DNA from 3 places in the Symbiobacterium sp. genome. Region 1 is predicted to be linked to each of the others. Evidence: riboswitches for the same ligand, from Rfam matches in the RefSeq annotation. Region 1 holds a riboswitch; each other region holds the start of a gene.

Region 1 (9,691 bases):
CGGCCGCCACCACCAGCGGCACGATGGCCGCCGTGGTGCCGATGGAGGTATGCACGATCGCCCGGGTGAGCGGGGCCACGGCCACCATCAGGATCACGAAGGGCGTGGAGCGCCCGATGTTGACCAGCACCCCGAGCGTGCGGTTCAGGGCCGGTGCCTGCCAGATCCCGCCCCGGGCGGTGATCACCAGCAGCACGCCCAGCGGCACGCCGAAGAGCAGCGTGAACAGGGCCGCAACCCCCGTCATGTAAAGCGTCTCCAGGGTTGCCTTGAAGATCATCGGCCCCAGGTCAGCCACGCTGGATCACCTCCGGTGAGACGCCGCGCGCCTCCAGGTACTGCAGGGCGGCCTGCACGTCCTCCGGCCGGCCCGTGAGCTCCACCAGCAGCCGGCCCACGGTGGTCCCGGCGATGCGCTCGACGGCACCCTGCACGATGTTGGCATCCACCTGGAAATTCCGAACCACCGAGCTGATGAGCGGCTCCTCGGCCGACTGGCCCACGAAGAACAGCGCCACCAGGACGCCCTGCGGGCTCACGTGAAAACCCGTGTCGCGGAACGGCTCGTAGAGGAGCTGCCGCAGCCGTGAGCCCGGCCGCCCGACCAGTTCCAGCACCCGGCCCTGCTCCACCAGCTGTCCTTCCTCCAGAATGGCCACCGAGTCGCAGACCTGTTTCACGACCTCCATCTGGTGTGTGATCAGCAGGATGGTCAGCCCGAGCCGCCGGTTGATCTCGCGCAGCAGGTCGAGCACGGACCGGGTGGTGTCGGGGTCGAGGGCGGAGGTCGCCTCGTCGGAGAGCAGGAGCTTGGGGCCGAGCGCCAGGGCCCGGGCGATGCCCACCCGCTGCTTCTGCCCGCCGGAGAGCTGCGCCGGGTAGGCGCCGGCCTTGTCGGACAGGCCCACCAGGGCCAGCAGCTCCGCCACGCGCTCGTTGATGCGCTGCCGGGGCCAGCCCGCCACTTCCAGGGGGTAGGCCACGTTGCCGGCGACCGTGCGGGAGTCGAACAGGTTGAACTGTTGGAAGATCATGCCCATCTCCCGGCGCACCGCCCGCAGTTCGGCAGGGGAGAGGCGGGTGATCTCACGCCCGTCCACCCATACCTCACCCGACGTCGGCCGCTCCAGCAGGTTGACGCACCGGATCAGGGTCGACTTGCCGGCGCCGCTCTGCCCCAGGATGCCGAAGATCTCGCCCTTCGGCACCCGCAGGCTCACGTTCCGCAGCGCCACCGTCTCTTGCCCGTTCTGCCTGAACACTTTGGTGAGGTCCTTGAGTTCAATCACCCCGGAATCACCGCCATACTGCACAGCAATAGAAAAGTGCGCCCGAAAAGAGGCGCACAGAAAAAGGTCAAGTTCTTCCGGCTGCCTCTTATCTTCGGGAAGGCAAGTGCCTTCCACCAGGAATTGGCACCGTTGCACGCGGGATACGTGCCGGTTGCCGTGGCGTCATCGGGCCAGTCCCTCAGCCTACTCTGGATAAGAGTCAACGCTATGTAGTTGTGTTGAGCCTTACATTACCACGGTGCGTGGCACCCGTCAACAGGGAAATGTGTAATTGCTGGTCTCATCCGACCGTCATCAGGGTCATCAGTCGCTCGCGGGGGGCCGTGCCCTCCAGGTGGGTCGTGGCCAGGATGTTCGCCCCGCAGGTGAGGGCCCTGGCCTGCAGAACGGGATCGTCGGTGGCCACCCACAGGTCGGCCCGGGGCAGGCAGAGCCGCGCGATCGCCAGCACCCGCAGCACATCGGCCCCCGGCGTGGCGGCGCGCAGGACCACCCCCGTGAAAGCCGCGTTCCGCAGCACTTCCAGGTCGTCCGCCACGTCCTCACTGGTCTGGCCGGGAACGCCCACGCACAGTCCGCCCGTCACGCGGTAGTTGAGGCCCCGGAGCCAGAGGCAGCGGGTGAGGCGTTCGGCCGGCGAATGGCCGGGATGCAACCGGGCGTACAGCTGCGGGTTACTGCACTCGTGGGGCAGGAGATACTCCTCGGCCCCCGCCTGCCGCCACAGCGCGTACACCTCGTAGGGACGCTCGCCCATCCCGAGCGCAACCCACATGCCCATGTGGGTGCGAATCTCCCGGATGAGGACCGCCACCTCCTCCACGGCCTCATATGCCGACGACGCGCACAGCAGGACGGACTCGCATCCCTGCTGCCAGGCGTTCCCGATGATGTCGAGGGCGCGGGCCCGACTCCCGACGGTCTCCACGTCCACCAGGGTTCGCAGCGACGGCTGGTCGCCTTTCGTCTGCCGGCAGATGCGTCCGGCCACCTCCAGCAGGCTCTGGTACTCGCTCTCGTCGGCCCGGAGCATCAGCAGTATCTCTCGCCGGCTCGGCGGCCGCCCAGCCTTGGCACGACGCAGGACTGGTCCGATCACCAGAGATCACCCGCCTATTGTGACAGACTTCACAAATATCGTACCCGAATGGGTGCTAATGGTCTATTCGGGGAAAGGGCCATTTGGAGATGGCCCTTTTGGTTTATAGACCCAGCATTTAAGGTCTCCACCCGATTTCGGATGACGCGATCCAGTCTGCCACCTGCGCCGCGACCTCCTTCCGGCCGCGTTCCAGGGCCAGGAAGTGCCCCCGCCCCGCGAGGACGCGACACACCGCGTGGCGGCTGGACACGTGGCTGACCAGGTACGCCGCGCTTTCCGGTGCGATCCACCTGTCGCGGTCGCCCTGCAGTGCGAGCACGGGAGCGGTGACCCGTCCCAGGTCTCGGCGCACGAGGCGGGCCAGGCGCACCAGGGAGCGTATGGCGCCGGGAGGCGGGTTCAGGTAGCGGGCGAGGTGATCCATGAGCGGGGCGGGGTCTTCCAGAAGGACGGGAACCGCCAGGGTGCAGACCGAGCCGACCTCCCGGCGGGCCGCGACATGAAGGGCGATCAGCCCGCCCATGGAAAAGCCGACCAGGTGGACATGCGCACATTCGGCCTCCAGATGCTCCAGGGCCTGCTCGGCGCCCCGGATCCAGTGCCGGAACCGGGTGCGCGCCAGTTCCGGCGGTGCGCCGCCGTGCCCGGGCAGCACGGGCGCCGCCACCGTGTAGCCCCGCTCCGCCAGGGCGGCGACCACCGGGCCGATCTCGGCCGGCGAACCGCCGAAGCCGTGCAGGGCCAGGCAACCGACCGGACCGCCCCGGACGAACACCGGCTCACCGCTGCGGGCGACGATCGGCATGGCACACCCCCCACAAACGAACAAGGGGCCAGACTTGCGCCCGACCCCCTTTCGCACCTATATCGCTGCGTAACACTAACCCCGCGTCTCCAGGAAGAGCATGACCACTGACGTGAGGATAAAGAGCACAGCGAAGGCCATGCTGAACCGGTTCAGGATCTCGTCCAAGCCCTTCTTCTTCCCGAAGATCTGCTCGCCGGCGCCTGCGATGGAACCGGAGAGGCCCGCGCTCTTGCCGGACTGCATGAGAACCGTCGAGATCAGGCCAAGCGCAAACAGGGTATGAAGCACCAGCACGAATGTCGTCATTGCTTCACCCCCTCCTGCTGCCCATGTTAGCTTGTCAATTGTACCACATCGCGGTGAATCGTACAATCAATCAGGAACCGGGGCCGCCAAACTTCGACAAGTTTCGCAACCCCGGTCTGATATCCTGATGGCGGAGGCTGGCGGCCAGTCCCGGAAAGGAGGGGCCAGCCATGGTGAAGATCACGATCGAGATTGGACCCAAAGCGGTTCAGTCGATCATCGTCATCGCAACCTTGCTGGTCCTCTCCGCTATCAGGTAGCGGCGAGGCCACGCTTCGCCGGCATCTGTACGGTGGGACGGCGACAGCGGCCTCCAGTTGGGCGCCCGGCCAGTCTGGCGCCCAACCTCATTCTACCCACGTGACGCCGGGCTCAATCCTACTTCTTCCGGCCCTTGATGACGGAGAGGCCAGCGAAGATGGCGGCGTCGCCCAGCTCCTCCTCGATGCGCAGCAGCTGGTTGTACTTGGCCACCCGGTCGGTGCGGGACGGGGCGCCGGTCTTGATCTGCCCGCAGTTGAGCGCCACGGCCAGGTCGGCGATGGTGGTGTCCTCCGTCTCGCCGGACCGGTGGGACATCACGGCAGTGTAGCCCGCCCGGTGGGCCATGGCCACGGCCTCCATCGTCTCGGTCAGGGTGCCGATCTGGTTGACCTTCACCAGGATGGAGTTGGCCGCGCCGGCCTCGATGCCCCGGGACAGCCGCTTGGTGTTGGTGACGAAGAAATCGTCGCCCACCAGCTGCACCCGGTCGCCCAGCCGCCGGGTGAGTTCGACCCAGGCGTCCCACTCGTCCTCGGCCACGCCGTCCTCGATGGAGACGATCGGGTACTGCCGGGTCCAGCTGTCCCACAGGTCGATCAGCTGCTCGGTGGTGAGGACCTTGTTGCCCTCGCCGGCCAGCACGTACTTGCCGTCGTGGAAGAGCTCCGAGGAGGCGACGTCCATGCAGAGGAAGACGTCCTGCCCCGGCTTGTACCCGGCCTTCTCGATGGCCTCGAGGATGACGGTGATCGCCTCCTCGTTGGACTTCAGGTCGGGCGCGAAACCGCCCTCATCGCCGACGGCGGTGTTGTAGCCCTTCGCTTTCAGCACGGAGCGCAGGGCGTGGAAGACCTCGGCGCCCATGCGCAGCGACTCGGCGAACGACGGGGCCCCGGCGGGGAAGATCATGAACTCCTGCATGTCGACGTTGTTGTCCGCGTGCTTGCCGCCGTTCAGGATGTTCATCATCGGCACGGGCAGGACGCGGGCGTTCAGGCCGCCCACGTGGCGGTAGAGCGGGATGCCCAGGGCCGCGGCGGTGGCGCGGGCGGCGGCCAGCGAGACGCCCAGAATGGCGTTGGCGCCCAGCTTCGCCTTGTTGGGGGTGCCGTCGAGCCGGATCAGCGTCTGGTCCAGTTCCACCTGATCCGCGGCGTCCAGACCCGTAACCGCCTCGGCGATCACCTCGTTAACGTTCCGGACCGCGTTCAGCACGCCCTTGCCGCCGTAGCGGGACTTGTCGCCATCGCGCAGCTCCACCGCCTCGAACTGACCGGTGGAAGCGCCCGAGGGCACGATCGCCCGGCCGGACGCGCCGGAGGAGAGCATCACCTCGACCTCAACGGTGGGGTTGCCGCGGGAATCCAGGACCTCGCGCGCGTGCACATTCACGATCGTCGTCATGGGAAATCAGGCTCCTTCCGCGTTTTTCACCAGCAGCGAATCGGCATCCATCTGCGGCGGCTTGGGCAGGCCGATGATCTCCAGCAGCGTCGGCGCCACGTTGGCCAGCACGCCGGGCTTCAGCTTGGCCGTCAGCCGCTGGTCGTCGACGAGGATGCAGGGGACGGGGTTCAGCGTGTGGTTGGTGTGCGGCGTGCCGGTCTCGTAGTCGATCATCTGGTCGCAGTTGCCGTGATCGGCGAGGATGATGGCCGCACCGCCCTTGGCCAGCAGGGCGTCCACCACCTGGCCGAGGCACTCGTCCACCGCCTCCACGGCCTTCACGGCCGCCTCCAGCACGCCGGTGTGGCCCACCATGTCGGGATTGGCGAAGTTGAGCACGATGAAGTCGGTCTTATCCTGCTCAACCCACTTCACCGCCTCGCGGGCCACCTCGTAGGCCGACATCTCCGGCTTGAGGTCGTACGTAGCCACCTTCGGCGAGGGGATCAGCACCCGTTCCTCGCCGGGGAAAACCCGCTCCTCGCCGCCGTTGAAGAAGTAGGTGACGTGCGCGTACTTCTCGGTCTCGGCGATGCGCAGCTGGCGCAGGCCGGCCTCGGAGACCACCTGGCCCATCGGCACGTCCACGAACTGGGGACCGAACGCAACGGGGATGTCGGTGAAGGTCTGGTCGTACTGGGTCATGGTGACCAGCGGGACGGGCCGGAAGTCCTCGGGGCGCTTGAAACCGTCGAAAGCGGTCTCGTGCAGGGCGCGCACAAGCTGCCGCGCCCGGTCGGGCCGGAAGTTGAAGAAGATCACCCCGTCATCGGGCCCCAGGCGGCCGTCCACGCCCTCGATCACCGTGGGCAGCACGAACTCGTCGGTCTCGCCCCGGGCGTACGCTTTCTCGATGGCGTCTTGGATGGAAGACGCCCGCTCGCCCTCACCCCGGGTGATGGCCAGGAACGCCTTCTGCGTGCGGTCCCAGCGCCGGTCGCGGTCCATGGCGTAGTACCGGCCGGCGATGGTGGCAATTCGGCCGACGCCGACCTCCTTCAGCTTGGCCTCCACCTGCTCCAGATAGGGAAGGGCGGACTTGGGCGGCACGTCGCGGCCGTCCAGGAAGGCGTGGACATACAGCCGCTCCACCTTCTCCCGTGCGGCCAGCTCGATCAGGGCCATCAAGTGGTCCATGTGGCTGTGCACGCCGCCGTCGGAGACGAGTCCCATCAGATGCAGGGCAGCGCCGGGCTTCCGGGCCCGCTCCAGGGGCAGTTGCCACGCGGGCAGCGTGAAGAACGAGCCGTCGCGAATGGCGCGATGGATGCGAACCAGAGTCTGGTAGACGATGCGCCCCGCCCCGAGGTTCAGGTGGCCCACATTCGAGTCACCCATCTGCCCGGGTAGCAGGCCCACCGCCTCTCCCGATGCCGTGAGGGTCGTGTGGGGGTACCGGGCCATCAGCCGGTCAAAGTTGGGATGCCGGGCGATCGCCACCGCATTGCCCCGGGGATTGGGGTTGATCCCCCACCCGTCCAACACGATCAACGCTACGGGTCTGCGATAGGCGGACAACGTACCGGGTCACCTCCTGCACTCCTCATTAAAGTCTGCGGGCGACTCCCACCGCATACCGCAGCACTTTTGCAAAGCCATTTTACCAAAGTTGGGTCGGCCTGTGGAAGAGCTTTCCCCCAATTCTTTTGCGCTTTTCGATGGTAGTGTGCGCGCCCGAGCCGTATCCCCGTGCAGACTAAAGGCGTCCTAAGCACGAAGAGATACCATACGGGGTATCATTGAGCAGGAGGGAGCGCTCATGGCGCAGTACACGGTTCCGATCACCGATGCCACCTTCGAGGCGGAGGTGCTGCAGTCGGACTTGCCGGTGCTGGTCGATTTCTGGGCCCCCTGGTGCGGTCCCTGCCGCATGATCGGCCCGATCCTGGAAGATTACGCAAGGGACAACGGCCACCGCATCAAGATTGCCAAGCTCAACGTGGACGAGGAGCAGCACTGGGCGGGCCAGTTCGGCGTGATGTCGATCCCGACCATGATCCTCTTCCATAAGGGCAAGCCCATCGGTCAACTGGTGGGCTTCCGGCCGAAGCACGAGATGTATCAGATCCTGGACAACGCCCTGGCGCAGCTGGAGACGGCTTCATAGGAGACCTGTCCGGCGACCCGACTGCGGGGACGCCGGGAGCGCCACGACGAGGAAGACGCGGCAGGCAGCGGGAGGACCCGGACGACGAGGGGTGACGTGCGGCAAACAGGACCGGGCGGCAGCGCCCGGTCCTTCGTCGCGTCAGCCTGGTTTTCAGCCCAACTTGATGAACTGCTCGACCACTTCATCCACCGCGGCGGTGGGGTCCTCTCCCCGCTTCAGGGCCTCAATCACCTGGAGGCCCATGTTGCACGCGGCAGCTTTCATGCCCACGCGGTTGATGGCTGCCTTCATCGCACCCAACTGGATGAGGATCTGCTCGCAGTCCTGACCCTCTTCCAACATCCGCTGCACGCCCCGGGCCTGGCCCTCGATCCGCTTCAGACGGCGCATCAGGTCCTGGTACAACGCCGGGTTGGTCTCCTTGATGTTCACGTGCAACCACCCCCTGACCCCAGATTACTGTACCCCGTACCCTGTGTCAAAGGGACAGCCCGCGATCGGCGCCCTGCCGGTCCGCATCATGGTCAAGGGCCCGCCGCACCTGGTGCGACGGGCCCTGCGCGTCTTCTGCTCTACCGCGCCGCCTCGCAAATGGCGGCGAACGAAGCGGGATCGAGGCTGGCGCCGCCGACCAGGGCGCCGTCGATGTCCGGCTGGGTCATGTAGCTGCCGATATTGGCAGGCTTCACCGAGCCGCCGTACTGGATGCGCACCTTGGCCGCGGCCTCGGCCCCGTAGACCTCCGCCACCACTGCGCGCACGGCGGCGATGGTCCGCTGCGCCTCGGCCGGGTCACAGTTCCTGCCCGTGCCGATGGCCCACACGGGCTCGTAGGCGATGATCATCTCGGCCACCTGCTCGGCCATCAGCCCCTCCAGGCCGGCCAGCAGCTGCCGGCGGTTGACCGCGTCGGTCTGCCCGGCCTCCCGCTCCGCGAGCGTCTCGCCGACGCAGAGGATCGGCGTGAGGCCGTAGCGCACCGCCGCCCGCACCTTGGCGCCCACCCGCTCGTCGGTCTCGCCGAAGATATGGCGCCGCTCCGAGTGGCCGAGAATCACGTACCGGCAGCCGATCTCGGTCAGCATCTCGCCCGCGATCTCGCCGGTGTAGGCGCCCGGATCGTGCTCACACATGTTCTGCGCACCGAGGCCGACGTTCGACCCTTTCAGCCCCTCGGCCACCGCCGCGAGGGCGGTGAACGGCGGGCAGATGATCAGTTCCACGCCGCTGAGGCCGGCGACCCGGGGCAGGAAGTCGGCGACGAACTGCCGGGCGGCCGCCTGCGTCTTGTTCATCTTCCAGTTCGCAGCAATTACCGGTACCCGCATGGCATGGCTCCTCCTTTGCACACATCCGCCCCGGCTACCGGCCCCAGTCGGCGATCAGCCAGGGCTTGCCCGGCCGCTCCCGCACCAGCAGGAAGTAGGACCACTGCGGCCCTTCCGCCAGAGTCGGGTCGCGGCGCTCCTCGGTCGGGACCAGCTCCAGTTCGTACTCGACCCGCAGCATCTGCTGCTCACCGTACCCCGGTATCCGCGGCGCCGGCGCGTCCGGTGCGGGCGACACGCGGGTCACGCGCGCCGCCCGCACCGACAGCCGCCGCTTGTCCAGGGTGGCGGGCCCGTTGTACAGGCGGGCCCGCTCCGGGGTCAGCGTGGCCAGAATCCACTCGAGGTCGTGCGCCACCAGGGCGCGGAAGTGCTCCTGCACCACCTCTTCAGGTTCGGCCCGGTCCCGCCGGAGCATCCACCTGGCCGCTGGCGAATCCGCCCTCCGGCGACCGAGAAGCCGGTCGAGAAGGCCCATTTACTCCTTGGTCTCCAGGCAGGCGACGCCGGGAAGCTCACGGCCCTCCAGGAACTCGAGGGAGGCGCCGCCGCCCGTCGAAACGTGCGTCATCCGATCTGCGAGGCCGGCGGCCTCCACAGCGGCCACGGAATCGCCGCCGCCCACGATCGTCACGCCTTCGGTGTCGGCCATCGCCTGCGCCACGGCGAAGGTGCCGCGGGCGAAGGGCTCCATCTCGAACACGCCCATCGGCCCGTTCCATACGATGGTCCTGGCAGTACGGATCGTCTCGCCGAAAATCCGGGCGCTCTCCGGGCCGATGTCCAGCGCCATCCAGCCCTCCGGCACCGCGTCGGCCGGAACGACCTTGTGCTCGGCATCCGCCTTGAACTCGGCGGCCACGACCAGGTCAACCGGCAGCAGGATCTTGTCGCCGCCCTTGCCCAGCAGCTCCCGGGCGGTCTCCACCCGGTCCTCCTCCACCAACGACTTGCCGGTGGCCAGGCCCTTGGCCCGCAGGAAGGTGTTGGCCATGCCGCCGCCGATGATGAGCCGGTCCACCTTCGTGAGGAGGT
Region 2 (9,691 bases), on a different contig from region 1:
ACTATGGTCCCGGCCACCGGCCCGGGGGGCTGGCGGAGTCCTGCCGCTTTCTGGCTGAGGCCTTGTGGTATACTGAAGTTGCGACCTCTGGATGAAACCTCTGTGAAAGGTGTGGTGTGCTATGGAGTACCGTCGACTGGGACGGAGCGGCCTGAAGATCAGCGAGATCTCTCTGGGAAGCTGGCTCACCTACGGCACGCGGGTCGAGGCGGAGGCCGCCAAGGCCTGCATTCGCAAGGCTTACGAACTCGGCGTCAACCACTTCGACTGCGCCGTGGTCTACGGCTCCCGGCCGCACGAGGCGGAAGAGGTGGTGGGCGAGGCCCTGCGCGAGTTCCCCCGCCACACCTATACCGTGACATCCAAGGTGTTCTGGAAGGTGGGTCCATCCACCTATGACCAGGGGCTGTCGCGGAAGCACATCATCGAGCGGGTCGAGATGAGCCTGAAGGCGATGAAGCTCGACTATATCGACATCTACTACGCCCACCGTTACGACCCGCAGACCGACCTGGAGGAGACCCTGCGGGCCTTCGACGACCTGGTCGCCCAGGGCAAGATCCTCTACTACGGCTTCTCCCAGTGGACCCCGGCCCAGGTGGAGAACATGATGGCCATCGTGGACAAGCGGAACCTCCGCCGCCCGGTGGCGAGCCAGCCGGTCTACAACATGCTGGACCGGTACATCGAGAACGAGATCATGCCCATCTGCCAGCGTGAAGGCATCGGGCAGATTGTCTTCTCGCCGCTGGCGCAGGGCGTCCTCACCGGCAAGTACTTGCCGGGCATGACGCTGCGGGAGGGCTGCCGGGGTGCCGTCCCAAAGGTGGGGCAGTTCGTGAAGCGCTACCTGAGCGACGAGGAGATGCTGGAGCGCATCCAGAAGCTGCGCCCCATCGCCGAGCGGAACGGCCTCACCATGGCCCAGCTCGCCCTGGCCTGGGTGCTCAGGCGGCCCGAGGTGACCTCCGCCCTCATCGGCGCCTCCCGGCCCGAGCAGGTGGAGGAGAACGTCAAGGCTTCCGGCGTGAAGCTTTCCGAAGAGGACCTGAAGGAGATCGACGAGGTGCTGGGCCAGGCGCAGTAGCCTGGCCCCTCTCGTGACTTCGCTGTGAAGGAGGCCCCTGATGGAAGAGATCGACCGCGAGCGGCTGAGGGAAGTCCTGGAGTTCATCCGCAGCCACGTGCCGCAGATGGTGCTGAAGCACCTGGAGCCGGAGCTGGCCGCGATCGAGGGCTACATCGTGAACGCCCGGCCGCCCCGCATTGCGCTGGTGGGGCGGCGAGGGTCGGGCAAGTCGAGCCTGGTCAACGCCATCTTCGGCGAGCCCCGGGCCGAGACAGGCGCCGTGCTGGCCACCACGCCCGCGGGCACCTGGTACCAGTACGAGGGACCTGCAGGGGCGCTGGAGGTGCTGGACACCCGTGGCCTGGGCGAGGGCGAACGCCCGGCGGGGGCATCGGAGGACGATGCCGTCGCCGCCAGTCTGAAGGCGGTGCGCGACCGTTGCCCCGACGCGATCCTCTTCGTCATCAAGGCCTCCGACGTGGACGTTTGGATCCAGGAGGACCTGGCCCAGGTCAAGGCCCTGCGCGACGCCATCGCCCGCCGGCACGGAATTGTGCCGCCGGTGATCGGCGTCCTCACGCAAGTGGACCTCCTCAGCCCGGCCGACGTGTCCGAGCCGCCCTACGATGACCCGGAAAAGCAGGCCAACATCGCCCTGGCCCGGGAGAAGCTGTCCGAGCGGATGGCCCGGGTGCTGGACGAGCCGGTGCGGGTCTTCGCCACCTCCGCCTATATGCGCTACCGCGACGGCGTGCTGGTGGTGGACCGCCGTTGGCAGATCGACGAGTTGGTGGACTACCTGGTGGAGCAGCTGCCCGACGAGGCGCAGCTCACCATGGGCCGGGTGGCGGGAATCCGGTCGGCGCAGGCCAAGATCGCCGGTGCGCTGATCCAGTCCACCGCCTCGGCCGCCTCCGCCGTCGCCGCCACGCCGCTTCCCCTGGCGGACATGCCGATCCTTACGGCCATGCAGGTGCTGATGGTGACCGGCATCGCCTACCTGGCGGGGCGGCGGCTCTCCCGGGAGGCGGCCCTGGAGTTCATGGCTGCTCTGGGCCTGAACGTCGGCGCGGGCTTCGCCCTGCGGGAGGTTGCCCGGGGCCTCTCCAAGTGGCTGCTGCCCGGCGGTGGGTCACTCATCTCCGCCGGCGTGGCCTACTGGGGCACCTACGCTCTGGGGCAGGCGGCGGTGGCCTACTACATCGAGAACCAGCCCATCGAGGCTGCCCGGAAGCTGCTGGAGCAGGGCCGGGAGAAGGCGAGAACCTTAAGAAAGCCGTAAGATTTGGCCAGAGACGGCCGAAAGAAACACACGGTAATGTGGAGAGCGAGCCCGGGGAAGCGGAACCGGACGGGCGGCGGACCCGGCCCGCTGGTGCCCGCGACCCAGGGCACCCCAGGACGGCAGAGGCAGAAAGGGCCGGTGGCCCTGGCGGCCGGAGGGAGCGAGGATGGCGGAACCGCTGATTCTGGTGGTGGACGATGAGCAGGCGATCACGGACCTGATCGAGATTCACCTGCTGAGTGAGGGCTATAGGGTGCGCAAGGCCGCAAGTGGGGCCGAAGCCCTGCGGATCGTGCGGGAGGAGCACCCCGACCTGGTGATCCTGGACATCATGATGCCGGGCATGGATGGCCTCGAGGTCTGCCGGGAGATCCGGCGGGAGCGCAACGTGCCGATTCTGATGCTCAGCGCCAAGTCGGAGGACGTGGACAAAATCCTGGGCCTGAAGATCGGCGCTGACGACTACCTCACCAAGCCCTTCAACCCGTTGGAGCTGATGGCCCGGGTGAAGGCGCAGCTGCGCCGCTACCTCACGCTGAATCCCGCTTCGGCCCGTCAGCCGGACGTGATCACGGTGGGCGGCGTGGAGATCGACCGGGCGGGTCGCTCCGTGACGAAGGACGGGCGGGAGGTGGACCTCACGCCCACCGAGTTCGAGATCCTCCTGCTGCTGGCATCGCACCCCGGACGGGTCTTCAGTTCGGAGGAGATCTTCGAACGGGTCTGGAAGGAACGGTACTTCCAGTCCAACAACACGGTGATGGTCCACATCCGCCGGCTGAGGGAGAAGGTGGAGGACGACCCCAGTCACCCCACGCTGATCAAGACCGTCTGGGGGGTCGGTTACAAAATTGAGAACTAAGGCTGCGCTGAGCCTGCGCTGGCAGCTCATCCTTACGTTCGCTGCCAGCGGCCTGCTGGCCGCCGCCTCCACTCTCGCGCTGCTGGCCATCGCGGTGGCGGTGGGCAACACGTTCCGACCGGTCGAGGCCCTGCTGACCTTCCTGGCCAGAACGGTCGGGACCTGGCCCGTGATGCTGGCCACCGGTGTCGTACTGCTCTTCATCTGGTACGTCGTGCTCAGCCAGCCGCTGGTCCGCTATATCGAGGCCATGAGCCGGGCGATGCAGGAAGTGGCGCACGGCAACTACGACGTCGCGCTCCCTTACCGGCAGCCCGACGAACTGGGCGTCCTGGGGCAGAACCTGACGGCCATGGCGCGGCAGGTGAAATCGGCGATCGAAGGGGAGCGGCGGGCGAATCAGGCCCGCTACGAGCTGATCACCGCCGTCTCGCACGACCTGAGGACCCCTCTGACGTCGGTGCTCGGATACCTGCAGCTCATCGACGAGGACCGGTATCGGGACGAGGTGGAGCTGCGCTACTACGTCGACATGGCCTATGAAAAAGCGAAGCAGCTGAAGCGGCTGATCGACCAGCTCTTCGAGTTCACCCGCACCAGCCACGGGGGCATCGTGCTGCGGCCGGTGGCCATCAACCCGGCGGAACTCCTGGAGCAGGTGGCGGAGGAGTTCGTCCCCGCCCTGCGCGCCGCGGGGATGGAGTACCGCCTGAAGCTACCCCCCGACCGGGTGACCATCACCGCAGACCCCGACCTGCTGGTGCGGGCGCTGGAGAACCTCATCTCCAACGCCATCCGCTACGGAAAGGAGGGCAAGGTGGTCGAGCTCGAGCTGGAGGTGCGGGAGGCTGAGCGGGCGGTGCTCATGCGGGTTGCGAACCGCGGCAACCCGATCCCGGTGCACCTGCTCGACCGCATCTTCGACAGTTTCTACCGGGGCGAGACCTCCCGGTCCCGCCAGACCGGCGGCGCCGGCCTTGGACTGGCCATCGTGAAGAACATCGTCACGCTCCACGGCGGCAGCGTGCGGGCGATCAACGAGACCGAGCGCACCGTGTTCGAGATCCGGCTGCCCATGGGCGCCCACGCGGGATACCAGGCGCTCCCCGGATCGGCGGGGTGATCGACGAACGTCTCTGGCCCGGGCGAGGCCGCACGCTGCAACGCTCGCAGCGTCCCCGGTCTGGGGCGTCGGAATGTGACACGTCCCCCGGTCGGGTGCGCCAGAGCGCGGAGGACAGCGCCCAGGCCAGGAGAGATGGGACGGCGTGGGCGGATGCCCCCGAGTGCGATGCGATATGGCAACCCACATCGAGACGAGGTCGTTGCGGCCGGGTTTCTGTGGCGGCGTCCACGGAAGCCCGGCTGCCGTGTCGGGGCTCCGTTCCGCCGTGGCCGAGGCGTCGTGCGCCCCGACGCCCATTCTGCGCGCCGGCAGTGAGACGCCTTCCCTCCGAGTTGGGTTCGGAGGGGGGGTAGGAAGGCGTCTTCGGAGATAGAGGGAAAAAAGGACCGGTATTTTCCCCGAGATCGGGGGAATTTCTGCCCCCTATTTGCCCCGGAGTAGGGGTTTTTGCTGTCCCGAGGGGTGAACACGTCTCCCGCAAGAGCCCGTCGAGGGGTGTTGACGGGCCGGATCTACTCCCGGGGGGTATGGATGCGCCGCGATAGGGGGCAAGAATTCCCCCTAATTGGGCAAAAATAGGGGGCTGATTTTCCCCCTATTTCTGAATGCCCGGCTGGCCGGCCCGGTCCCCGGCACCGTCCGGGCGTGCGCCAGGGAGACGTTGCGCAGGGGCCGGATGCGCTGCGGGATCAGACCTCCGAGCGGCGCAGCGGGTCGCGGACCCCGTCGTGAGACGCCTTAAGAAACCCGTAAGCCGCAGGTGAAGCGGCGGTAAGGTCGGTGCGCTATGGTAGGCATGTAGCAACGCGAAGGGAGATGCCTGCCTTGCACATCCGCAAACGCTTACGCACGGCGCTCCTCCTTGGGGCCGTCGCACTGGCCGTCTGGGGCGCCCGGCCCGCCGCAGCCGTGGACCCGGGCCGGGAGGTGCAGGAAATCGGCCGCTGGATCCGGGAGCGCCAGGAAGAACTCGCCCCGACTCCGCAAGGCGACCCGGTCTGGCCGGTCCCGGGGTACACCGAGGTCACGTCTGGGTATGGCCTTCGCCTGCACCCCGTGCTGAGGCGGCTTCGGCTGCATGCGGGGGTTGACATCGGGGCGCCGGAAGGGGCCCCTGCGGTCGCCTGCCTGGACGGCGTGGTGCTCGTCGTCGCCTCCCTTCCCGCGTATGGGCAGATCGTCGTGATCGACCACGGGGGGCGGCTGGCCAGCGTGTACGCTCACCTCTCCGGGGTGGCGGTGCGGGAGGGGGAGCGGGTGACCCGCGGGGCGCGCGTCGGCAGCGTGGGCGCCACCGGCCAGGTGACGGGTCCGCACCTGCATTTCGAGCTCCGGCACGACGGCGAGCCGCTGGACCCCGCCGGACTCCTCGACGGACTCCTGTGAGTGGTCTTGCCCCACCGCTCAGGGATTGTTATACTGGGCTCTAACAAATCCATACCCTGCTCGATTCATCGAGAGTGGCGGAGGGACTGGCCCTGTGATGCCACGGCAACCGGCTCCGGGCGGAGAACGGTGCCAATTCCAGCGGACGGCGGGTCCGAGAGATGAAGCGGGCGCAGCGAACTGTCTGCGAACCCTTCGTTCTCGAAGGGTTCTTTGTGTATGGGGGCCCGGGCGGCACATCCGGGCTGGGGAGGCGAGACATGTGGCACGGCTCTTGAACAGGCTGCAGCAGGGTGCCTTCTGCGTGACGGTGGAGATCGACCCGCCCCGGGGGGCGAGCGTGACAAAGACCCTGGAGCGGGTGCGCCGCTTCGCCGACAGGGTCGACGCGGTGAACGTGGCCGACTGCCCGATGGCCAACGTCAGGATGAGCCCCATCACCCTGGCGCACCTGCTGCAGCGGGACGGTCAGGTGGAGGCGATCTTCCACCTGACCACCCGCGACCGCAACGTGATCGGTCTGCAGGCGGAACTGCTGGGGGCGGCGGGGCTGGGGGTCCGCAACATCCTGGCCCTGCGGGGCGACAACCCCGAGCAGGGCGACCACCCCGGGGCCCGCGGCGTCTTCGAGGTGGATACGATCGGGCTGATCCGCCTGGCGGCCACCCTCAACCGCGGGCAGACGCTCTCCGGGGGTGCGCTGGATCACCCCACCGACTTCGCCATCGGCTGCGCCTGCAACCCCGCCGCGGCGGACCTGGAGGCCGAGGTTTCACGGCTGGAGCAGAAGGTCGAGGCGGGGGCACACTTTGCGCAGACCCAGCCCATCTTCGACCCGCGGCAGTTGGAGCGCTTCCAGGCGAAGCTGGCGGGGCGGGTGCGGATCCCCATCCTGTACGGCATCCTGCCCCTGAAGAGCTACGACTTCGCCCTGCGCATGAACCGGGACGTGCCCGGCATCGTGGTCCCCGACCCCATCCTCGACCGGATGCGCGACCGGGGCGAGGAGGAGGGCCTGCGGCTCGTGGCTGAACTCCTGCGGGAGATCGGCCCGCACGTCCACGGCGTGCACATCTTCCCGATGAACAGTGCGCGCCTGGCCGTGGCGGTGCTGGACATCATCGACGAACTGGGGCTGCGCCGGTCCCGGCGCCAGGGAGAGTAGTGCCGGGCGAGGCGGATCATGGGGCCTGCGGCGCTCGGTGACTGCGGCGCCGGTGAGTGGCCCGGGGCCGCGGCAGCGCCCGGGGGCCGCACCCCAGGCCCGCCGTCTCGCCGAGAGGGGTGAAGCCATGCTGGCGCATACGATCCTGCGGCCCCCCGCCGCCCAGCTGTCCCTTCCGCCCCAGGACGTGCTGCGCCTCCTGGGCTACCGGGAGGGGCGCACCCGCCTCACCCGGCGGGACGAGGAACTGGTGGAGAGGGGCATGCGGCTTGCCCGCGACGCGGCGGCACCAGCCGCGAGCGTGGCCTGCTGCGCCGCCCGCGTGGACGGCGAGTGGGTGCGCACCGGCGCCCCGGAAGTCGCCTGGCGCTCCCGCACCCTGGCCAGGCTGCTGGCGGGTACGGAAGGCGTCACCCTGGTCGCGGCGACTCTGGGGCCCGACGTGGACAGGCTGATCGAAGAACTGTTCCAGCGGGAGGAGTACGCCCTGGCCACCGTCGTGGACGCGGCCGGCTCCGCCCTGGTCCACGGGCTGGCGAAGTGGGTGCGGGAGACGCTGACCGGGGGCGGGCTCACCCCCCTGTACGCACCCGGGTACGGCGACTGGCCGGTGGAGGAGCAGATCCGCCTGGTGGAACTGGCCGGCGGGCCGGCGATCGGCGTGACGTGCACGCCGACGTGCTACCTGCAGCCCCGGAAGTCGCTGGTCGGGCTGTTCGGCTGGCAGCCTGCCGGGGCTCCGGAGCGGCCGGCCCTCGGCTGCAGCCGTTGCGCGAAGGTGGATTGCCCGTACAGGGTCCGCAGGGCGCCGGTCACCGGGGCGGCGCCCCGACGGGGATAGGTGGGCGGGGCAAGCGGAAGAGGCCCGGGCCGTCCGGCCGGGGTGCGCCCCGGGAAAGCGGACGGCGGTGCGGTGAGCGGTGCAGGCCCGGGAGCCCCGTGGGACTTGACGCCACTGCACGGATTCGAAGGAGGGGATGATGCGATGGGGCTGCTTGACCTCCTGGGCCGGGAGGTCCTGGTCTGCGACGGAGCGATGGGCACGATGCTGCAGGCGCACGGACTGCCCGCCGGAGCGTGCCCGGACCTGTGGAACCTGGAGCGGCCGGACGCGGTGATGGCCGTCCATCGGGCCTACGTGGAGGCCGGGGCGCAGATTATCGAGACCAACACCTTCGGCTCCACGCCGATCCGGCTCTCCCACTACGGCCTCGCGGATCGGTGCCACGACATCACCGTCGCCGGGGTGCGCTGCGCCCGGGAGGCCGCGGCGGGTCGGGCCCTGGTCGCGGGGTCGATGGGGCCTCTGGGTGCGCTGGTGGAGCCGCTGGGCGACCTCACCTTCGCTGCAGCCTACGCCCAGTTCGCCGCCCAGGCGCGGGCCTTTGCCGAGGCGCGGCCCGACTTCATCATCATCGAGACCATCGCCGACCTGAACGAACTCCGGGCAGCGGTGCTGGCCTGCAGGGATCATGCTCCTTCCCTCAAGCTGATCGCCCAGATCACCATCGACCCCAGCGGCCGCGCCTTCACCGGCACCGATCCCGAGACGGCCGCCCTGGTGCTGCAGTCGCTGGGCGTGGACGTGATCGGCCTCAACTGCTCGGTCGGCCCGGACCTGATGGTGGAAGCCGTGGCCCGCATGGCCCGGGTGGCCCGGGTGCCCATCTCGGCCCAGCCCAACGCCGGGCTGCCGCTGCTCCAGCCCGATGGCACCACCCGGTTTCCCATGGGGCCCGCAGACTTCGCCGCCTACGGCCCGAAGCTGGTCGCCGCCGGGGCGTCCGTGGTGGGCGGTTGCTGCGGCACCACGCCGGAGCACATCCGCCGGCTCCGGGCGGCGGTGGAGGGTCTCCGGCCGGCGGGCCGCCCCGGTCCCCTCGCCCATACCCTGGGCCTCGCGTCCCGCACCCGCTCGCTCTTCTTCGTGGAGCAGAACCTTCCGGTGGTGATCGGCGAACGCATCAACCCGACGGGCCGGAAGCTGCTGACGAAGGACATCCGGGAAGGCACTTTCGCCCGGGTGCGGGCGGAGGCGAGGCGGCAGGTCGAGGCCGGGGCCGCGGTGCTGGACGTGAACGTGGGCGTGCCGCTCATCGATGAGCCGGCGGCGATGGCCCGGGCCGTGCGGGTGATCCAGGAGGCGGTGGACGTCCCGCTCTGCCTCGACTCGCCCAACGCCGCCGCCCTGGAGGCGGGCCTCAAGGCCTGCGTCGGCAAGCCGCTCATCAACTCGTTCAGCCTGGAGGAGGGGCGCGCCGAGGCGGTGCTGCCCCTGGCGAAGCGCTACGGCGCCGCCGTGCTGGGTCTCACCATCGACGAGAAGGGCATCCCGTCCTCCGCCGAGCAGCGGGTGGCGATCGCCCGCCGGCTCGTGGAGGCGGCGGAGGCGTACGGCATCTCCCGGCACGACGTGGTCATCGACCCGCTGGCGCTCACCGCAGGGGCCCAGCAGGCCCAGGCCCGGGAGACGCTCAAGGCCGTGCAGCGGATCACGGAGGAGCTGGGGGTGCTCACCTCACTGGGGGTCTCCAACGTCTCCTTCGGCCTGCCCAACCGGCCGTTCCTGAACAGCGTCTACCTCACCATGGCCGTGACCATGGGGCTCTCCATGGCCATCCTGAACCCGCTGGACGAACGGATGATGGACACCATCCGGGCCCTGCGGCTCCTGCTCAACCGGGACCGCAATGCCCGCACCTACATGGAGGTGGTGGGCCCCAAGCGGCTGGTGCACACGGCGGAGGAGGCGCTGCAGGGGCAGAGTGCCCCCGCTGGTCCGGGCCCGGGTGCGACGG
Region 3 (9,691 bases), on a different contig from region 1:
GTGGACCCCGAACTGCACATCGAGCCGTAGCCGGATAACAGGCAGGGCGCGCGGCACCGCCCCCCCGGTGACCGAGGGGGCGGTGGCAGCGCGCCCGTTTTCCAGCGCTCCCCAGCCCCTGCGCCGTCATGTTTGCCCGCTGGCCCCAATAGACTCTACCAACCATCCAGGGCGAAGGGGGCCCAGCGGTGAAGGACCACATCTGGAAGCGTGCAATCGAGATAGGCAACCATATCTGCCGAACCAGGGACACCGTGCGGGATACGGCCGCGCTGTTTGGCGTCTCCAAGAGCACTGTGCACAAAGACGTGACGGAGCGCCTGCCCCGCATCAACCCCGAGCTGGCCGCCAAGGTCAAGCGTGTCCTGGATCACAACAAGGCCGAGCGCCACATCCGCGGGGGTGCCGCGACGCGCCAGAAGTACCTCGAGCGCTAGCCCCCGCAGCGAAGGAGTTTGCCTCCTGGCGTCGAAGCTGGAAAGACAGTGGCAAACTTTCCAGCCTTTGAACAGGGGGCATTCAAACAGTGTTTGGATGGGCGACAGATGTGGGGGTTGACCTGGGCACGGCGACGGTGCTCGTATACGTGAAGGGGAAAGGCATCGTCCTCCGGGAGCCCTCCGTGGTGGCGATGCATCGCGATACCAAGCAAATCCTGGCCATCGGCGAGGAAGCCCGTCGCATGCTGGGGCGCACGCCGGGCAACATCGTGGCCACACGCCCCCTGCGGGAAGGCGTCATCGCCGACTACGACGTGACGATGGCCATGCTGAAGGCGTTCCTGCGGCGGGTCTCGGGGCCCCGCCTTCTGTCGCGTCCCCGGATGGTCATCTGCGTCCCCGCGAACGTGACCACTGTGGAGAAGCGGGCGGTCGTGGAGGCGGCGATGGAGGCCGGAGCCCGGTCGGCGACGCTGGTGGAGGAGCCGCTGGCCGCCGCGCTGGGCGCCGGGCTGGACATCACCCAGCCCGCCGGCAACATGGTGATTGACATCGGCGGCGGCACGACGGACGTGGCCGTGCTCTCCCTGGGCGGCGTCGTGCAGACCCAGTCGATTCGCATCGGCGGCGACAAGTTCGACGAGGCCATCGTCCGGTACGTGAAGATGAAGTACAACCTGCTCATCGGCGAGCGCACGGGCGAGGAGATCAAGATCGCCATCGGCAGCGCGGGCTGCGACAGCCGCAACGAATCGATGGAGGTGCGCGGCCGCGACCTGATGACCGGCCTGCCCAAGACCGTTACGATCACCTCCGCCGACGTGCGGGAGGCGGTGGCTGAGCTGGTCACCTCGCTCTGCGACACGATCAAGGCCGTGCTGGAGGCCACGCCCCCTGAGCTTTCGGCCGACATCATCGAGCGGGGCATGGTGATGACCGGCGGCGGCTCGCTGCTGCACGGCCTGGACCGCGTGATCGCCACCGAGACCGGCGTGCCGGCCTACCTGGCCGAAGATCCGGTGTCGTGCGTGGCCAAGGGCGCGGGCCGGGTGCTGGAGGAGTTCGAGGTGCAGGACGACCACCTGGTGGTGCTGCGCAGGGTGATGTGACGAAGCAGGAGACAGGGCCGCGGCGACGTGCCGCGGCCCCTGTTCGCAGAGGAAAGCGGCCTGGACCGCACCCGTGCAGTCCAGGCCGCCTCTTCGTGATACCGGTCAGCATTTTCGGGTCTGCTCGGTTCAGCCCACGCGGATCCCCCGATCGGTGAGCTGCTTCCGAATTCGCTCCATGGTGGTGGCCGGGGGAGGCAGAACGCCTTCCAGCTGGTACGAGATCCCGAGCGCCTCCCACTTGTGCTTGCCCAGCAGGTGGTAGGGGAGGAGCTCTACCTTCTCCACCGTGGGTAAGGTCAGCACCAGGTCGGCCAGGGCTTCCACATCCGCTGGGTCGTCGGTCCAACCCGGCACCACCACGTAGCGAATCCACATCGGAATCCCCATCGCCGCGGCCAGGCGGGCCGTGGTGCGGGGGCGACGGCCGTCAACCCCCGTGAGCGCCTTGTGGCGCAGGAGGTTCGGCTGCTTGATGTCCAGCAGCAGCAGGTCGGTCTGCGCGAGCACCCGTTCGGCGCGCTCGGCAGGGGCGAAGCCGCTGCTGTCCAGGGCGGTGTGAATGCCCAGCTGCCGGCACTCGGCAAACAGGGCGGCCACGAAGTCGGGCTGGAGCAGCGGCTCACCGCCGCTCACCGTCACACCGCCGCCGGAGAACTTCATGTAGGGGATGTACTTCCGAATCTCCTCCACGAGGCTGCCCACTGTCACCTCGGTGCCGCCCCTGGGGTCCCAGGTGTCGGGGTTGTGGCAGTAGCGGCAGCGGAGGGGGCAGCCCTGCAGGAAGACCACGAACCGGAGCCCGGGGCCGTCCACGGCCCCGCAGCTCTCCACCGAGTGAATGCGGCCCGTGCGGAGCGCACGGCCGGGTGTCGGTACGAGGTGGACCCGCCCCACCCCGCCAGCTACTTCCGTCATCTACAGGCTCTCGTGGAACGTGCGGCTGATCACGTCGAGCTGCTGCTCGCGGGTCAGCTTCACGAAGTTCACGGCGTAGCCGGAGACCCGCACCGTGAGCTGCGGGTAACGCTCAGGATGCTCCATGGCATCCAGCAGGGTCTCGCGGTGGAGGCAGTTCACGTTCAGGTGATGCCCACCCTGGCTGGTGTAGGCGTCGAGGATGGCGATCAGGTTGCTTCGCCGCTCTTCCGGCGTCTTGCCCAGCGCGGCGGGCACGATGGAGAAGGTGTTGGAGATGCCGTCCTTTGCGGCGTCGTACGGGATCTTGGCCACGGAGCTCAGCGAGGCGATGGCGCCCTTCTTGTCGCGCCCGTGCATGGGGTTGGCCCCCGGCGCCAGGGGAACGCCCGCCTTCCGGCCGTCCGGCGTGGTGCCGGTGTGCTTGCCGTAGACGACGTTGGAGGTGATGGTGAGCACCGAGAGCGTGACCTCGGCGTTCCGGTAGGTCTTGTTCTTGCGCAGCTTCTCCAGGAACTCCTCGACCACCTCACGGGCGATGCTGTCCACCCGCTCGTCGTTGTTGCCGTAGGCCGGGTACTCGCCCTCGATCGCAAAATCCACGGCGATGCCCCGCTCGTCGCGAATCGGCCTCACCCTGGCGTGCTTGATCGCCGAGAGCGAGTCGGCCACTACCGAGAGTCCGGCGATGCCGCAGGCCATCGTGCGGTAGATGTCCCGGTCGTGCAGGGCGAATTCCAGCCGTTCGTAGTTGTACTTGTCGTGCATGTAGTGGATGATGTTGAGTGTGTTAATATACGTCCGGGCCAGCCAGTCCATCATCTGGCTGAAGCGCTCCCGCACCTCGTTGTACTCCAGCACGTCGCCTGTGATGGGCTGGAGCTTCGGGCCCACCTGCTGGCCGGTCTTCTCGTCGACGCCGCCGTTGATGGCGTAGAGCAGGCACTTGGCCAGGTTGGCCCGGGCGCCGAAGAACTGCATCTGCTTGCCGATCCGCATGGCGGAGACGCAGCAGGCGATGCCGTAGTCGTCGCCCCACAGCGGGCGCATCACGTCGTCGTTCTCGTACTGGATCGCCGACGTGTCGATGGAGACCTGGGCGCAGAACTTCTTGAACCCTTCGGGCAGACGGTGCGACCAGAGCACGGTCAGGTTCGGCTCGGGTGCGGGGCCCAGGTTGTAGAGGGTCTGCAGGAAGCGGAACGAGGTCTTGGTGACCAGGGTGCGGCCGTCCAGGCCCATGCCGCCGATGGACTCGGTGACCCAGGTGGGATCGCCGCTGAACAGCTCGTTGTACTCGGGGGTGCGCAGGAAGGCCACCTGCCGCAGCTTGATGATCAGCTGGTCCACCAGCTCCTGGGCGCCGGCCTCGTCAATGAGGCCCCGCTCGAGGTCGCGCTCGATGTAGATGTCCAGGAAGGTGGAGATGCGGCCGATGGACATGGCGGCGCCGTTCTGCTCCCGGATGGCGCCGAGGTAGCCCATGTAGAGCCACTGCACGGCCTCGTGGGCGTTCTCTGCCGGCCGGCCCAGCTCGAGGCCATACCAGTTGCCGAGTTCCTTCAGCTCCTTGAGGGCGTTGATCTGCTCGGTCAGCTCCTCGCGCAGGCGGATGGTCTCCTCGTCCATGGTCCAGGGCTCGGTGGCCGCCTTCTCCCGCTGCTTCTCCTCAATCAGCCGGTCGACGCCGTACAGCGGCACGCGGCGATAGTCGCCGATGATGCGGCCCCGGCCGTAGGCGTCGGGCAGACCGGTGATGATGTGGTTGTGGCGGGCGGCGCGCATCTCGGGAGTGTACGCGTCAAACACGCCCTGGTTGTGGGTCTTGCGGTACTTGGTGTAGATGGTGCGCCAGCGCTCCTCGGGCTGGTAGCCGTAGGCCTTCATGGACTCCTCCACCATGCGCCAGCCGCCGGCCGGATAGAAGGTCCGCTTGCCGGGCTCGTCGGTCTGCAGGCCGACGATCAGCTCCAGGTCCCGGTCCACGTAGCCGGGGGCGTGGGAGAGGATGCCAGCGGGGGTGGACGTGTCCACCTTCAGGGGGCCATGCTTGGCCTGCTCTTCCTTGAAGATGGCGAAGACCTTCTCCCACAGGGCCTTGGTGCGCTCGGTGGGACCGGTCAGAAAAGAGGCATCGCCCTCGTAGGGGCGGTAGTTCTGCTGGATGAAGTCACGGGTGTCGATGTGCCGCTGCCAGCGGCCGGGCCGGAAGCCTTCCCATGCGATCATGATCGTCCTCCTGGTGAGCCGGTTGTGCAAATTGTATATGCACTCCGGTGAAATGCTGTTTTTCACCGGCGAAATGTCGTTTTTCGGCGGTGAAATGCATGCGCGGGAACTACCCTCAGAATAATGGGTGGGGGCGGAGGGCGCCATCACTCCCGAGATGGATCTTCCCGATAGCACCAAAGCACTGGTGCAGGTAGTCCCCGTCATGCAGCGAGGGGAGCGGAGTTCCGCTCCCCTCGTCATCATGGTCGCTCGGCGACATCGCTAGCACCGGCTCACGTCGGGGTGGCTGAAGGTGAACTCGCCGCCCCACTCGTCGGGCTTGAAGTCCAGCACGGCCCCGTCGAACCAGTGCGCCACCCGCTGATCCAGGTAGACGCGCACGCCCTCGTTCACGATCGTCTCGTCCGTGTCGCTCGGCTCTTCCAGAGCCAGTCCCAAACTGGGACCGCCTCAGCCGAAACCCTGTACGAAGATGCGGAAGCCCACCTTCTCCGGCTTGTCCGCAAGGCGCCGGGAGATCTCGGCGGCGGCTTCCGGGGTGATCTGAATCATGCGATGCAACACCTCCGCTGTTGCGAGCCATACCCCGTGGGGTAATCGTACCGCCTATGGCGGCCCGCGTCAAGTCTCGCTCCCGGAGAGGAGAGGAGGCGCATTCGGGGGAATACTCAACATAAGAATTCCACTTATCAGGGGGGCGTATCCGCTGGACATCAGGGAGATCATGGCCATCATCCCGCACCGGTACCCGATGCTCCTGATCGACCGGGTGCTGGAGCTGGAACCGGGCCGCCGCGTGGTGGCGGTGAAGAACGTGTCGGCCGGCGAGCCGGTCTTCCAGGGTCACTACCCCGGCAACCCGATTTTTCCGGGGGTGCTGATCCTCGAGGCCATGGCGCAGGCGGGTGCTGTGGCGGTACTCTCGCAGCCGGAGCACGCCGGCAAGGTGCCGCTCTTCGCCGGCATCGACGACGCCCGCTTCCGCAAGCCCGTGCTGCCCGGGGACCAGCTGCGCCTGGAGGTAGAGCTGGTGGGCATCCGCCGGGGGCTGGGCGTCGGCAGGGGAAAGGCGTTCGTGGGGGACGAGCTGAAGGCGGAGGCCACGCTGAAGTTCGCGCTGGTCGACGAGGCCGTTGTCCGGGAGGCGGAGTAATTGCTATAATGCCAATCTGGCGAAAGGGGAGAAAGCATGTCTCAGCCAGATTGGCGGCGAGGGGATCCCTGGGGCTGGAGGGAGTTGGTGGCCCTCCTCCTGTTGGAGTTCGTGTTCGTCATGGCGGTGGTCAAGCGGGGACTGCAGGGGTTGTACGAACAGTGGAGCGCGAACCCCGTGGTTTCCGGGACCCTGACCGGGCTGACCATCGCGCTGGTTCTGATCGGCGGCCTCTATCTTGTGGCGCTGCGCCCCCGGCGCCTCCCGTGGTGCGAGGTCGGGCTGCGGCCTTTCCCCGCCCGCACGTGGGGGCTGATCCTGCTCTGGACGGTCATCGCACTGGCCGGGAGCATCCTGGCCATGGAGCTCACCCGCCTGGTCGGCAACACCTACGCGAACGCGAAGACCGAGGGCTTGCGCGCCAACATGAGCCTGGTGACCGTGACGGTCGCCTTCGTCTCCGCCTGCGTGATCTCGCCTGTGTATGAGGAAGTGTTCTACCGGGGCTTTCTCTACCGTTGGTTCCGTACCCGCACCGGTGCGGGGTGGGCCATGCTGCTGAGCGCGCTCGTCTTTGCAGTTGCCCACTGGCCCACCTGGAACGTCCTGCCGGTCGCGCTGGTGTGCGGCTTGGTGTTCGCATGGGCCTACGAACGGACCGGCTCCGTCTGGCCCGCCGTCTTCGTGCACGGGCTGATCAACCTGGTGGTTCTGGTGAGCACCAGTCTTGCTTGACACTCAGAGCGGGCGGTGGTATTCTAGCATAGCACGTAGAACAGAATACTCTTATCGAGAGAAGCGGAGGGACTGGCCCGATGAAGCTTCGGCAACCGCCTGGGCAGCCAGGCAAGGTGCCAATTCCAGCCGGGTACACTACCGGGAGATAAGAGGGAAGCGCAGCGCCATCCAACCCTCTTCGTTCCGAAGGGGGTTTTTGATGTGTGCGATCGCGGACGCCCGAGCGCCGCACCCACCGAGGAGGTAACGGACGAACATGGTTCAGCAGAAGGGGCGGTATCTCTTCACCTCTGAGTCTGTCACCGAAGGGCATCCGGACAAGATGGCCGACCAGATTTCCGACGCGATTTTGGACGCCCTCCTGGCGGTCGATCCCAGGTCGCGGGTGGCCTGTGAAACCCTGCTGACCACGGGCCTGGTGATCGTTTCCGGCGAGATCACCACCGAGGCGTGGGTGGACATCCCCGGCCTCGTGCGCGACGTGGTGCGCGACATTGGCTACACCCGGGCCAAGTACGGCTTTGACGGCTCGACCTGTGGCGTGATGACCGCGATCGACCCGCAGTCGCCGGACATCGCCCAGGGCGTGGACGTGGCGATCGAGGTGCGCGGCAAGGTAGAGGAGAAGGAGCTGGAGATCGGCGCGGGCGACCAGGGGATGATGTTCGGGTTCGCCTGCGACGAGACGCCCGAGCTGATGCCGATGCCCATCAGCGTCGCCCACCGCCTGGCCCGGCGGCTGGCGCAGGTGCGCAAGAACGGCACCCTGCCCTACCTGCGGCCCGACGGCAAGACCCAGGTGACGGTGGAGTACGAGGACGGGCGCCCGCGGCGCATCGATACCATCGTGATCTCTGCCCAGCACGACCCGGACACGACCCAGGAGCAGATCCGCAAGGACATCATCGAAAACGTCATCCACGAGGTGATCGACCCCCGCCTGCTGGACGACCGGACCCGTTACTTCATCAACCCCACCGGGCGGTTCGTGGTGGGCGGCCCGCAGGGCGACACGGGGCTGACCGGCCGCAAGATCATCGTGGATACCTACGGCGGCTACGCCCGTCACGGCGGCGGCGCCTTCTCGGGCAAGGACCCGACCAAGGTCGACCGCTCCGGCGCCTACGCCGCCCGCTGGGTGGCGAAGAACCTCGTGGCCGCCGGCCTGGCGACCCGCTGCGAGGTCCAGGTGGCCTACGCCATCGGCGTCGCCCATCCGGTCTCCGTCCTCGTGGACACTTTCGGGACGGGGAGGCTTCCCGACGACCGGATTGCCGAGATCGTGAAGGAGGTCTTCGACCTGCGGCCGGGCGCCATCATCCGCGACCTGAACCTGCGCCGCCCGATCTACCGGCAGACCGCTGCTTACGGCCACTTCGGCCGCCCCGACCTGGATCTGCCCTGGGAGCGCACCGACCGGGTCGATGCCATCCGCCAGCTGGCGGGCCTGTAACCGCAAGCAAAAAGCACGCCGCGCGATCGCCGGCGTGCTTTTTTTCAATACTCTGCCCGCTTGAGCGCCTCCCTCGCACCTCCTCCCGGTTCTGCTTCATACCCTACCCATCAGGAGGGGGTGGCGGTGCGGGAAGGTCTCTTCTGGGGCATGCTGGCCCTGGCGGCCTACGGCGCGGTGAGCGCCGCGGCGCAGGTGGCGGAGCTGATCGGCCGCATCCGCTCCGCCGCCGAGCCGGTGGCCTACGTGGTGCTGGTGCGCGACCAGGCGGAATGGCTGGAGGACGCCGTGCTCCAGTTCGCCCGGGAGGTGGACGCGGAGCTGGTGCTGGTGGACCTGGGCTCGCGGGACGAATCCGCTGCGGTGCTGGCCCGGCTGGCCCGGCGCCTCGGACACGTGCCCGTGCTGGAACTGGGCCACCTGCCCCGGGAGGAGGCCATCGCCCGGGCGGTGGCGGCGGCGGAGTCCCCGCGTGTCGTGGTGGTGGAGCTGGGACGAAATCTGGAAAAAGAAGGATAACACAACCCCCGCGGCGAAGTGCGCCCGGGGGTGAACCGCGTTGTGGAAAACCGTTGTCGAGGGGCTGGTGACCCTCCTCTGGCCGCAGCGGAGCACGTGCGTGACCTGCGGCGGGCCCTTGGCGTACACACTGCCGCCGCTGGCCACCATTGCGGAGACCGTGCCGGTGTGCGACCACTGCTGGGCGGCGATGCCCTTCGGGCCGGACGTGCGCCTGTGTGCCAACTGCAGCCGCCCCATCACCGGGGGGTGGGGGCTCTGCGTGGAGTGCGTGGAGCCGCCGCCCTTCGGGCGCGTCTGGGCCCTGGGCCTGCACCGCGGCGCCCTGCGCACGGCGGTGCACCATGCGAAGTTCCGGGGGCGGCAGGCCCTGGCCCGGGCCCTGGGCGAGCGGCTGGCCGCCCGTGTAACCGACCCGCCGGAGGTGATCATCCCGATCCCGCTGCACACGAGCCGCCAGCGGGAGCGCGGCTACAACCAGGCGGCCTGCATCGCGCATGGTCTGGCCGCGCAGCTGGGCGTGCCGGTGGCGGAAGGGGACCTGGTCCGGCTCCGGCGCACCGGTGAGCAGACCCGGCGCGACCGGCAGGCGCGGTGGCAGAACCTCGCCGGCGCTTTTGGGGTGCGCGGCGGACGGGTGCCGGCGTGGGCGGGCCGGGACGCCCTGCTGGTGGACGACGTGCTCACCACCGGTGCGACCGCGGCCGCGGCGGCCCGCGTCTTGCGGGCGACCGGCGCCCGCAGCGTCAGCCTTGCGGTGGTGGCCGTCTCCGACAAGCCCATTCCGGCTTCACGCATCTTCGCCGGATGACCGGTCTTTCAGCGCCTCGAGCAGCGCGGCCGGCAGGGCGGCGGGCGGCTGGGCCGACTGCCGGTTGGCGGCCACCACCTCGTCGTAGATCTCCTTGCGCAGGACGGTGACCGACCGGGGTGCCGTGATGCCCAGGCGCACTACCGCCTGCGGGCCGTTGCCGCGCACCTGCACGATCTTGATCTCGATGTCGTCGCCGATCAGGATGGACTCGTTCAGGCGTCTGGAGAGGACGAGCATCAGAGGGCCTCCTCGTGGGGCGTGGGCTTCATCCTGTGGAAGAGGCGCTCGCGGGTCTGGTACCGGTCGTCGGACAGG

The links. Region 1 has a riboswitch for S-adenosylmethionine ahead of AB2385_RS12025 (methionine ABC transporter ATP-binding protein). Riboswitches for the same ligand answer to the same signal wherever they lie in the genome.
Region 2: it holds a riboswitch for S-adenosylmethionine, as region 1 does, so the genes downstream of both, AB2385_RS01535 (methylenetetrahydrofolate reductase) here and AB2385_RS12025 (methionine ABC transporter ATP-binding protein) in region 1, are expected to answer to the same signal.
Region 3: it holds a riboswitch for S-adenosylmethionine, as region 1 does, so the genes downstream of both, metK (methionine adenosyltransferase) here and AB2385_RS12025 (methionine ABC transporter ATP-binding protein) in region 1, are expected to answer to the same signal.

The regions. Positions count from the first base shown of each region.
Region 1 is NZ_JBFNEH010000037.1:6,530-16,220, forward strand. Features, by position in the region: gene AB2385_RS12020 (methionine ABC transporter permease) at 1-298, opposite strand, end outside; gene AB2385_RS12025 (methionine ABC transporter ATP-binding protein) at 291-1,289, opposite strand; SAM riboswitch class I at 1,375-1,491, opposite strand; gene AB2385_RS12030 (hypothetical protein) at 1,573-2,325, opposite strand; gene AB2385_RS12035 (alpha/beta hydrolase) at 2,510-3,199, opposite strand; gene secG (preprotein translocase subunit SecG) at 3,275-3,508, opposite strand; gene eno (phosphopyruvate hydratase) at 3,887-5,176, opposite strand; gene gpmI (2,3-bisphosphoglycerate-independent phosphoglycerate mutase) at 5,183-6,736, opposite strand; gene trxA (thioredoxin) at 6,978-7,325, shown strand; gene AB2385_RS12060 (metal-sensitive transcriptional regulator) at 7,479-7,760, opposite strand; gene tpiA (triose-phosphate isomerase) at 7,901-8,656, opposite strand; gene AB2385_RS12070 (hypothetical protein) at 8,691-9,074, opposite strand; gene pgk (phosphoglycerate kinase) at 9,135-9,691, opposite strand, start outside.
Region 2 is NZ_JBFNEH010000003.1:37,857-47,547, forward strand. Features, by position in the region: gene AB2385_RS01510 (aldo/keto reductase family protein) at 122-1,087, shown strand; gene AB2385_RS01515 (GTPase family protein) at 1,128-2,351, shown strand; gene AB2385_RS01520 (response regulator) at 2,521-3,216, shown strand; gene AB2385_RS01525 (sensor histidine kinase) at 3,206-4,339, shown strand; gene AB2385_RS01530 (M23 family metallopeptidase) at 5,168-5,728, shown strand; SAM riboswitch class I at 5,791-5,896, shown strand; gene AB2385_RS01535 (methylenetetrahydrofolate reductase) at 5,991-6,893, shown strand; gene AB2385_RS01540 (hypothetical protein) at 7,021-7,734, shown strand; gene AB2385_RS01545 (homocysteine S-methyltransferase family protein) at 7,879-9,691, shown strand, end outside.
Region 3 is NZ_JBFNEH010000002.1:80,891-90,581, forward strand. Features, by position in the region: gene AB2385_RS01115 (peptidoglycan DD-metalloendopeptidase family protein) at 1-30, shown strand, start outside; gene spoIIID (sporulation transcriptional regulator SpoIIID) at 189-437, shown strand; gene mreB (rod shape-determining protein MreB) at 527-1,549, shown strand; gene pflA (pyruvate formate-lyase-activating protein) at 1,679-2,467, opposite strand; gene pflB (formate C-acetyltransferase) at 2,468-4,696, opposite strand; gene AB2385_RS01140 (hypothetical protein) at 4,961-5,137, opposite strand; gene fabZ (3-hydroxyacyl-ACP dehydratase FabZ) at 5,406-5,852, shown strand; gene AB2385_RS01150 (lysostaphin resistance A-like protein) at 5,940-6,587, shown strand; SAM riboswitch class I at 6,636-6,742, shown strand; gene metK (methionine adenosyltransferase) at 6,847-8,043, shown strand; gene AB2385_RS01160 (hypothetical protein) at 8,170-8,562, shown strand; gene AB2385_RS01165 (ComF family protein) at 8,603-9,373, shown strand; gene csrA (carbon storage regulator CsrA) at 9,353-9,613, opposite strand; gene AB2385_RS01175 (flagellar assembly protein FliW) at 9,613-9,691, opposite strand, start outside.